3 regions of the Lysinibacillus sp. FSL H8-0500 genome follow, and region 3 is predicted to be linked to each of the others. Evidence: a T-box and tRNA genes for the amino acid it is inferred to sense, from the RefSeq annotation. Region 3 holds a T-box; the other regions hold tRNA genes.

Region 1 (3,183 bases), 590 kb from region 3:
TCAATGCTTCAGCTAATACTTTTGCATTCTGAAGTACATATTTCATATATTGTTTAAATTCAGAGGAGAAATTTTCTTTAAATGCTATCGCTTTGGCAGCAATCACATGCATAAGGGGTCCACCCTGAATAGCTGGAAAGACTGCTTTATCAATTGCTTGTGCCCAGGATTTCTTACATAAAATGACTCCTCCTCTTGGCCCTCGCAGTGTTTTATGGGTTGTCGTTGTTACAAAGTCAGCATGTGGCACAGGGTTTGGATGTAAACCAGCTGCAACAATACCAGCAATATGAGCCATATCTACAAGAAATAACGCACCTACCTCTTTAGCAATTTCAGAAAAAGCTTCGAAATCAATGGTACGTGGATAAGCACTTGCTCCCACTACAATCATTCGAGGTTTATGTTCATGGGCAAGTTTCCTCACTTCTTCATAGTCTACTAGGTGGGTTTGTTCGTCGACACCATAAGAAACAAAATGATATAGCTGACCAGAAAAATTAACGGGACTTCCATGTGTTAAATGACCACCATGTGATAAATTCATGCCTAAAATCGTATCTCCTGGATTTACAGCTGCAAAATAAACTGCTGCATTAGCCTGCGATCCTGAGTGTGGCTGTACATTGGCATGTTCTGCATCAAATAGATCTTTAACTCTTTCTCTAGCCAATTCTTCTACTATGTCAACATACTCACAACCTCCATAATATCTTTGTCCTGGATAGCCTTCCGCATATTTATTTGTTAGGACTGTACCCATTGCTTCCATAACAGCTTCACTAACAAAGTTTTCTGAGGCAATCAATTCAATTTTATCGCGCTGTCGATATAGCTCCTGCTGAATTGCTTTTGCTATAGCAGGATCTTCTTTAAACAAATTCTCCATTTACATTTCCCCCCTGATGTACAACTTTATTACATAGTGATTTTTTACTTATCAATTTAGAATTCGATTTTATAAATTATTTCACTAGTTACTCTTTTCATTACAATCTTAATATGCAAGTTTAACATTTATGATCTAATATTTAAGGTGGATTAAAAAAACTCATTCTTATTCCTAAACAACAAGAGTGGCATCTTAAAAATTCTATTTGTTGGATATTAAATAATGTTACTTAACTACTTATTAAATTAATCTCTCATTCTTAATTGTTCATTCCAATAATAACTGTCAGGGTACTCTCTTTCTCCAAATATTGCAGTTCCTACTCGAACAAGCGTTGCCCCTTCTTCTATGGCTATCTCGAAATCACCCGACATACCCATCGACAGTATATCCATTTCAACTCCAGGATAATTTTGATCAATAACCTGTTGCTGAATTGACTTTAGGAGACGAAAACATTCTCTAGTCTCTTTATCATCAGTAGTCAATTTTCCAATTGTCATTAGACCTTTAATATTTAAGGTATCTAATTCAGAAAGTTGTTCTATCAAATTTAAAGTTTCCTCAGGTGCAACTCCAAATTTGCTTTCTTCATATGATGTGTTAACCTGTACAAGAATATCTAACTTTCTATTTTCCTTTGTAAGTTCCCTATGTAATACCCTCCCCAACTTCAAACGGTCAACTGAATGAATGCAAGTTACATATTTTAATACCTGCTTCACTTTATTTGTTTGCAAATGACCTATGAAGTGCCATTCTATATTTTCATTTGGAAATAAAGAATACTTTTCCTGTAATTCTTGAACTTTATTTTCTCCAATCAAAGTCTCACCAGCATCAAGAGCCTGCTTAATTCTATCTGCTGAGACCGTTTTTGTTGCTAATAGTAACTTTACGTTTTTGGGGTTTCTCCGTGCTGATTGACATGTCAAATTTATTTTTTCTCTCACAAATTTCAAGTTGTCCTCAATCCACAAAAAAGTCATTTTACTCCTCATTTCTTTAAAAGGAATTTGTTAGGAGGGAGTATCTGGACTCGAACCAGAATATAAGGTTTTGCAGACCTTCGCCTTTCCACTTTGGCTATACTCCCAAAAATAAGTTTGTTACGTTATATTCGATATTACTCACTCTAAATCATAAGTACAATCTCTATTTTTTACTAATAACGATTGGTTTTACCTATCATTATTAGGAAATCTTTTATTTTAAATAAAGATTTAGAATTAAAACATAAATATTCGTACCTCAGAAAAATAAATTATTTTAGAATAGCATCATAAATTATTTCTATGATTATTTTATTATGATAGTTATTGACCATGTCGATAGAATAGTTACAAAATTTTCTAAGTGAAACTCTCATTACCATTTTTTCCTTTTCACTTTTAAAAAGGGGTATGCTCAGGACACTCTTTAAGTGAAGCTTCATGGGTTAAATATTTTTGTATTAACTGACAATAATGAGGCGCATTTTCATCGCCATTATCTAGGCGAAAATAAATACAACCTAAACAAAATTCTGATACAACTAGATGCCCTTTTTTCTGTAAAGTAGAAACAACAGTTCCAAGTCCAAGTTCTAATTGAGACAAAATATTTTCAGGTAAAGACTGTAGGCATCCTCTAATGATCACTCCCTGTCATCAAGATTAGAAATGACCTTTTGTCCTTTTTCAGTTAAAGAAATTAGAGTCACACGCCTATCATCAACCTTTCGAGTTTTATAAATTAGTTTTTTCTACCAATCTATTTAGTATTTTAACTGCTGTTACATGTGTTGTACCGATTGTACTAGCAAAATTCCCTACTGTAGCCATATCATTTCTTGTGTGAGCAGCAAATAATAGTGCTTGCGTTTGTACAGGTGATAACCCGAGTGCATCGCTTTCCTCTTGTGTCATTTTTTTGATTGCCTGCGATATTCGGAATAAAGCCATGCTCATTCTTGCAGATTGATTATCTTTTCGATATTGAGGAGCAAACATCATGATATTTCATACCTTTCCACATTTAATTTATCATATGTGGTAAAAATATAAATTAAAGTCATATTTTAGATAAAATATTAAAAAAGGGGAAGGTGCCCATACAACACCTTCTTTTAGAAGTTATCCCTTAACATCATCTAAACTTGCACCATAATTGATATGGTATACATTTTCGCCGATTACCAATGCTGGGACTGATTTTACTCCAACTTTTTCTGCTTCTTCAATACGATTTTGGTCAGTGCCAAGATGTACCACTTCTGTAGTAGTCTTTGATTTGTCAAGATAATCAAGAAT
Region 2 (3,183 bases), 1.7 Mb from region 3:
GTATGGATTTAATTTTAATTGTGCCTGTTGTTGTCTCGAAAATAAATTTTTAGTCATCCTACTTACCACCACTCGTTTTTTTCTTCATTATAAACAAAAATACCCTATAAGATGACCTTTTTGAAAGCGTCTATCTTATAGGGTACATTTTATTGTGTTGTGATGACTTAATTTTATTAGAAGTGATCCTTATTTTTCATGAAAAAAATTTAAAGCCAGTGAAATTTTATGTTTAGTAAAATTTCACTGGCTTTTTAGTTTAGGGATGAGTTTTGTCCCAGTCTCTTCCTACGATTAGTCAAGTATAGTTTTGTTCTCTACTTTATTCTATTTATGTTTTCACAATGAAAATCTTCTCCCTAATAATGTCCCTAATAATGAAGCTATGGCAACAAAAATGAACAATATCCCATATCCCATATTGCTCCAAGGATTATCTCCTATGAAATAAGTTGTTATCGCTACAATTAGAGAAGCAACTGTTAAAATTAAACCAGGTAAAATATAATGTTTTTTAGACGGATTTTTTTTTGATAATTTCGAGGCGAAAAAATAAACCATTATTATTACTGCTATGCCTGTAATTATAAAATATCCCAATTAAATACACCTCCTTTCAATATATTCAATTATAGAGGTAGTTACAGAAAAATGTAAATAATAAAAAAGGCAGGTATCAAAAGATACCTACCCTTTTTGTTATCTACATTTCATTGCATTTGGACCAAAATAATGGTAAATTAGATCAGTAGCAACTGGTCCATCCCAACGATTAGCTTGGGTACAATCTACCAAAGCTTTATCACAGCAAGCATCACCATTTCCAAATGCAGACCAACAACGATCATGAGCACGACAACAAGCATCAATTGAGTTAATCGGAGTACCGCCACCCTTTGATAATCCATCACCGCAACCAGGTCCACAGTGTTTATAACCCCCAGCTAGACAGAATGGGAAAGGAAAGTCTTTTGCTACAACTCCTTGATATTGGTCATTATCAGCTTGTTCCAGGTCGATTGTAGCATCTAAGAAATTACCTTCAAATTTAATTTTACTATTTAAACGTAACTTACCTTCTTCGAAGACATAAGTAATAACATTTTCACCGTTAACTATATCAATAATGAGCGACTCTCCTTTTTTGTTGTGATTTTGATCTTTAATTAATATATTTTTAATTTGAACTTCCTCGTTAGCTCTTACGGCTGTAATATTACCAAAGTCAATTTCTCCATTATCTCGGTAATCAGGAACGGTAAAATCATATGCAATTTTCAGTTCCAAATCTTCAGTTTTGAAGGGAACGATCTTTTGCAATTGTTGAATTACTCCTTGGCTTTCCAGTTTAGAGATAAAACCTTTTTTTACTTGAAGCTTTTCTTTTTCTTCCTTTACATATTTACCAGATAGAATCAAAATGTAACACTCCTTTTTTATTTTTTATTAATTAATGTCGGCAGTTAAGTAAAGACAACCTCCATTAATTTAAAGGTGATAGCCGGATTCGAACCGGCGATGAAGGTTTTGCAGACCTAGGCCTTACCACTTGGCTATACCACCGCGTCTAACAATCACTTGCCTTACATTCAATAAAAGTGAATTTTTAATATGGGAATTAAAAAAATGTATGAAATTTACTTATAAAATTTTATTTCTCTCTTTTTGAATTGTCTTTTAATTTTTCCACTTATAAAAAAGAAAAGGAAGTGAGTTGGATGCAGGAGTTAGAAGATTTTCTATTTCAAATAGGTAATTTTGGCTTTCCCTTAGTTTTAGCAATTTATTTATTATTAAGATTCGAAAAGAAACTCGAAAAATTGTCCAATGCTATTTCCAACCTAGAAAACACAATAAATAATAAAAAAAAATAAGTTTTTTGTAAGCCGGTATTCAAATAACGCATATAAACCCGCAGCACCTCCAGGTACTCTAAAGGTATCAATTAAAGGAGGTGCCTTTTATATGCCACAGCAAAAATTAATGATTATCCCCGTCACATTATATCCCGAAGTTAAAAATTCCTCTGCAGCCAACTCAACAGAAGATCTCCGCATTAATTACATGTACGATTAAAACAGCAACTATGACAATTTCCTTCTGTAATGGTGTAGATGAGCATATCATCCAAATCGTGATGAGGGAGTTGAAACTTCTGTGAAACGCGATTTTACTAACGTGAAAAATATCTACATCGTTTTGGGAAAGACGAATATGCGAAAAGGCATTGATGGCTTAACTACACTGATTCAAGACTCTTTCGAACTTGATCCCTATAGCAATTCGATTTTCCTGTTTTGCAGCCCAAGTAAAGATTGATACAAATGTTTGTATTTTGATGGGGATGGGTTCGCCCTACTTTATAAACGTCTAGATGGCGGAAAACTCCAATGGTCGAAAGATGAAAATGAAGTACGGAACCTTTCGCAACAAGAGCTTCGCTGGCTGCTAGAAGATTTATTGCTACAGTAGCCAAAAGCAACTTAAAAAACATCAAAAGGTGTATGGTGTGTATTCTAAATTCACTTTCTCAAATGGTATAATATGAGAATCTTATACGAGCGGAAAGCGGTGAATGTTTTGGTGAACGCTTCTTTTAACAACGAGAAATTAATCAAACTTCTTGAAGAACAGCTTGGTTATATGAAGCAATAAAACAAAGACTTATCTAAACAGATTGAAGCACTAACTGAACAAGTACGCTATTTCAATCATGATGGCGAAATTTGTTTTACATGTCGATGAAACATATGCACAAATTATTAAGCGTTTGGATGGAAAGTCCAGGCAATCGAATGCCTACAATTGAGTTTACCGCAGTGTGCCGAGTCAAGGTCCACGATTATTCTATTTCAGAGTTCGTTATCACGGGCTCGGTCTGTCCTTGAGGATTTTACAAAGGGTTATACTGGCACAATTATTTGTGATGGTTATCCTGCTTACAGCAAATTAGAAGGTGTAACCTTCGCCAGTTGTTGGGCACATGTTCGTCGTTATTGGTTGTAGGCGGATAGTAAAAACGGGCAAATCGGCGTAAAATAAATATTGCGATGATTTATATCGACTTGAACGTAAGTTTAAGCACATATCTACAGGGAAACGTCGAAAACAACATAAAAAGCTTTCGAGGACAATCGTTGAAAAGTTTCTGGATTGGGTTGGAAAATCGCCTTTCTATGGAAA
Region 3 (3,183 bases):
ACACTAATTGTTAATGAAAACCGCAAAAAGTTATCAAAACGTGATGAATCAATTATTCAATTTGTTACACAATATAAAGATTTAGGCTATCTTCCTGAAGCAATGTTTAACTTCTTTGCATTGTTAGGCTGGTCTCCAGAAGGGGAAGAAGAAATTTTCTCAAAAGAAGAATTGATTAAACTATTTGATGAACAACGTCTATCTAAATCACCATCTATGTTCGATAAGCAAAAGTTAACATGGATGAATAATCAATATATTAAAAAATTGCCTTTAGAAGAGGTGGTAGCGTTGTCATTACCGCATTTACAAAAGGCTGGGTTATTGCCTGAGGAACTAACTACAAAGCAACATGCATGGGCAACAGATTTAATTGCACTTTATCATGATCAAATGAGCTTTGGTGCGGAGATTGTTGAATTATCAAGCCTATTCTTTAACGATCATATTGAATATGATGAAGAAGCAAAAGCCGTTTTAGCAGGTGAACAAGTACCTGAGGTTATGGCGGTATTTAAGGCACAGCTTGAAGAGTTAGACGAATTTACACCAGAAGCCATAAAAGCTGCTATCAAGGCTGTACAAAAAGCAACAGGCCATAAAGGGAAAAATTTATTTATGCCAATCCGTGTTGTAGCAACAGGGGAAACACATGGACCAGAGCTACCAAATGCAATTTGCTTAATTGGTAAAGAAAAAACGATTGATCGCGTAGAAAAGTTTGCACAATAAAGAGAACTTTATTGACAATTAATGCGTTCGTTGTAAAATGTATTTACATTGAAAAAAGCGTTGAGAAGGAGAAGTAAGTGGCGCATGCTCTCAAGAGAGGACCATCACCGGCTGAAAATGGTCTGAGCCTAGGCAAAACTGAAATGCACCTTTGAGCATAGAGCTGAACATATAGTAGGCTTTATCGAGTCGTTCCCGTTAAAGAACGTCCAGAGTGGAAGGTTTTTTGCCTTCAATCAGAGTGGAACCACGCAAATTAGGCGTCTCTGTCATTCCTTTTGGGGATGATAGGGGCGTTTTTTTATTTTACGAACATAAGGAGGTATAGAAATTTAAGTGATAAGATGCGTGGAGCATCTCAGGATTACCTGTAACTGATAGGGATGTGGTTGTTTTAAAAGAAGTACCACCCATACTACAGTTGTCAAATTCCTGATAAAATGGGGAGAAGGCTAGATCATCAGAATATGGTAGGTAGATTAGTAAAGAAATTAAATATTTAGAAGGAGAGGGGAACACAATGAGTATTCAAATTTTTAACTCATTAACAAGACAAAAGGAAACCTTTGTACCACTAGAAGAAGGCAAAGTGAAAATGTATGTTTGCGGGCCGACTGTCTATAACTATATCCATATTGGGAATTCTCGCCCTGTCATTGTCTATGATACAGTACGTCGATATTTCCAATATAAAGGCTATGATGTGAAGTTTGTCTCAAATTTTACAGATGTAGATGATAAAATTATTAAAGCAGCAAATGAGCTGGGCGAAGAAGTAAATGAATTAACAGAGCGTTTTATTGCTGCCTATTTTGAAGATGTGACAGCATTAGGCTGCAAAAAGGCAGATGTTCATCCACGCGTAACAGAGCATATGGATGATATTATTGAATTTATTAAAGTGTTAATTGCTAAAGGCTATGCGTATGAATCTGCTGGTGATGTCTATTACCGCACGCGTAAATTTGATGGTTATGGTAAATTATCACATCAATCAGTGGATGATTTAAAAATTGGCGCTCGTATTGAAGCGGGTGAGAAAAAAGACGACGCATTGGATTTTGCATTATGGAAAGCGGCTAAGCCGGGCGAAATTCGCTGGGAAAGCCCTTGGGGAGCGGGTCGTCCTGGCTGGCATATTGAATGCTCTGTCATGGCTCGTGAACATTTAGGAGATACTATCGATATTCATGCTGGCGGGCAGGATTTAACCTTCCCACATCATGAGAATGAGATTGCTCAATCAGAGGCACATAATGATAAAACATTTGCACGTTATTGGATGCATAATGGCTATATTAATATTGATAATGAAAAGATGTCTAAATCTCTTGGAAATTTTGTTTTGGTCAATGATATTCGTAAGCAAATTGATCCTCAAACGTTACGTTTCTTTATGCTTTCGGTTCATTATCGTCATCCAATTAACTTTGCAAAAGATTTGGTGGAGGCAGCGGCAGCTGGTTTAGAGCGCATTCGTACAGCCTACAACAATGTTAAGTATCGTTTAACGACGACGGTAAGCCTAGGCGATCATACAGAAGAATGGCTAAGCAAAATTGCTGATCAAAAAGCACTCTTTGAAGAGGCGATGGATGATGATTTTAATACAGCTAACGCTATTTCAGTATTATTTGAGCTAGCACGTATTGCTAACATTTATTTGAACGAAACAAATACTTGCAAAAAAGTATTGGAAAGCTTTATTGAAACTTTTGAGGTACTAGGTGACGTCTTAGGTATTGAATTTGTAAAAGAGGAAGAGCTATTAGATGAAGAAATTGACGCATTACTACAAGAGCGCGTAGAGGCACGTAAAAACCGTGATTTTGCTCGTTCTGATGAGATTCGTGACCATTTGCAAGCACAAGGTATCATTTTAGAGGATACGCGACAAGGAACTAGATGGAAACGAGGGTAAGTAACTTGGATAAACTTCGTAATGAAGATATTAAGCAATTAAATGCACTGGCGTTAGCCTATATGGGTGACGCCGTGCTAGAACAAAAGGTGCGTGAGCATTTACTGCGCTCGGGCCGAGTTAAACCAAATACACTTCATCGAGAGGCAACGAACTACGTATCAGCAAAAGCACAGTCTTTGATTGTACATCGTATGATGGATGAATGTTATTTAACAGAGGAGGAGTTGGCTGTGTTCCGTCGCGGACGCAATGCCAAATCGGGCTCTGTACCGAAAAATACAGATGTTCAAACTTATCGTAATAGCTCAGGCTTTGAGGCGGTGCTTGGTAGTTTGTATTTATTAAATGAACTAGAACGCGTCTATGAAATTATTGCATATGCTATTCAAATAATCGAGGAATCGAAAGGAGTGTTAAAATAATGGTAGAACAAAATGGTGAAATCATTGCTGGTAAAAACCCAGTATTAGAGGCACTTCGTTCAGGTCGTGATATGAATAAAGTATGGATTGCAGAAGGCGTCAAAA

What was found. A T-box is a leader RNA that pairs with one kind of tRNA and senses whether it is charged. The one in region 3 lies ahead of cysS (cysteine--tRNA ligase), so its partner is inferred to be a tRNA-Cys.
Region 1: it has a tRNA-Cys gene. The T-box ahead of cysS (cysteine--tRNA ligase) is inferred to sense a tRNA for this amino acid. The anticodon was not compared.
Region 2: it has a tRNA-Cys gene. The T-box ahead of cysS (cysteine--tRNA ligase) is inferred to sense a tRNA for this amino acid. The anticodon was not compared.

What each region holds. Positions count from the first base shown of each region.
Region 1 covers NZ_CP150292.1:4,070,167-4,073,349, forward strand. Annotated here, with positions in the region: gene glyA (serine hydroxymethyltransferase) at 1-889, opposite strand, end outside; gene MHB44_RS19495 (YggS family pyridoxal phosphate-dependent enzyme) at 1,138-1,881, opposite strand; tRNA gene MHB44_RS19500 (tRNA-Cys) at 1,917-1,988, opposite strand; gene MHB44_RS19505 (hypothetical protein) at 2,284-2,532, opposite strand; gene MHB44_RS19510 (helix-turn-helix domain-containing protein) at 2,620-2,886, opposite strand; gene MHB44_RS19515 (thioredoxin family protein) at 3,007-3,183, opposite strand, start outside.
Region 2 covers NZ_CP150292.1:1,575,510-1,578,692, reverse strand. Annotated here, with positions in the region: partial or broken gene MHB44_RS07410 (IS3 family transposase) at 1-57, opposite strand, end outside; gene MHB44_RS07405 (YesK family protein) at 340-600, opposite strand; gene MHB44_RS07400 (hypothetical protein) at 700-1,419, opposite strand; tRNA gene MHB44_RS07395 (tRNA-Cys) at 1,493-1,563, opposite strand; gene MHB44_RS07390 (YvrJ family protein) at 1,719-1,874, shown strand; gene MHB44_RS07385 (transposase) at 2,806-3,006, shown strand; partial or broken gene MHB44_RS07380 (transposase) at 3,086-3,183, shown strand, end outside.
Region 3 covers NZ_CP150292.1:4,663,843-4,667,025, reverse strand. Annotated here, with positions in the region: gene gltX (glutamate--tRNA ligase) at 1-732, shown strand, start outside; T-box leader at 784-1,003, shown strand; gene cysS (cysteine--tRNA ligase) at 1,253-2,653, shown strand; gene MHB44_RS22520 (Mini-ribonuclease 3) at 2,659-3,078, shown strand; gene rlmB (23S rRNA (guanosine(2251)-2'-O)-methyltransferase RlmB) at 3,078-3,183, shown strand, end outside.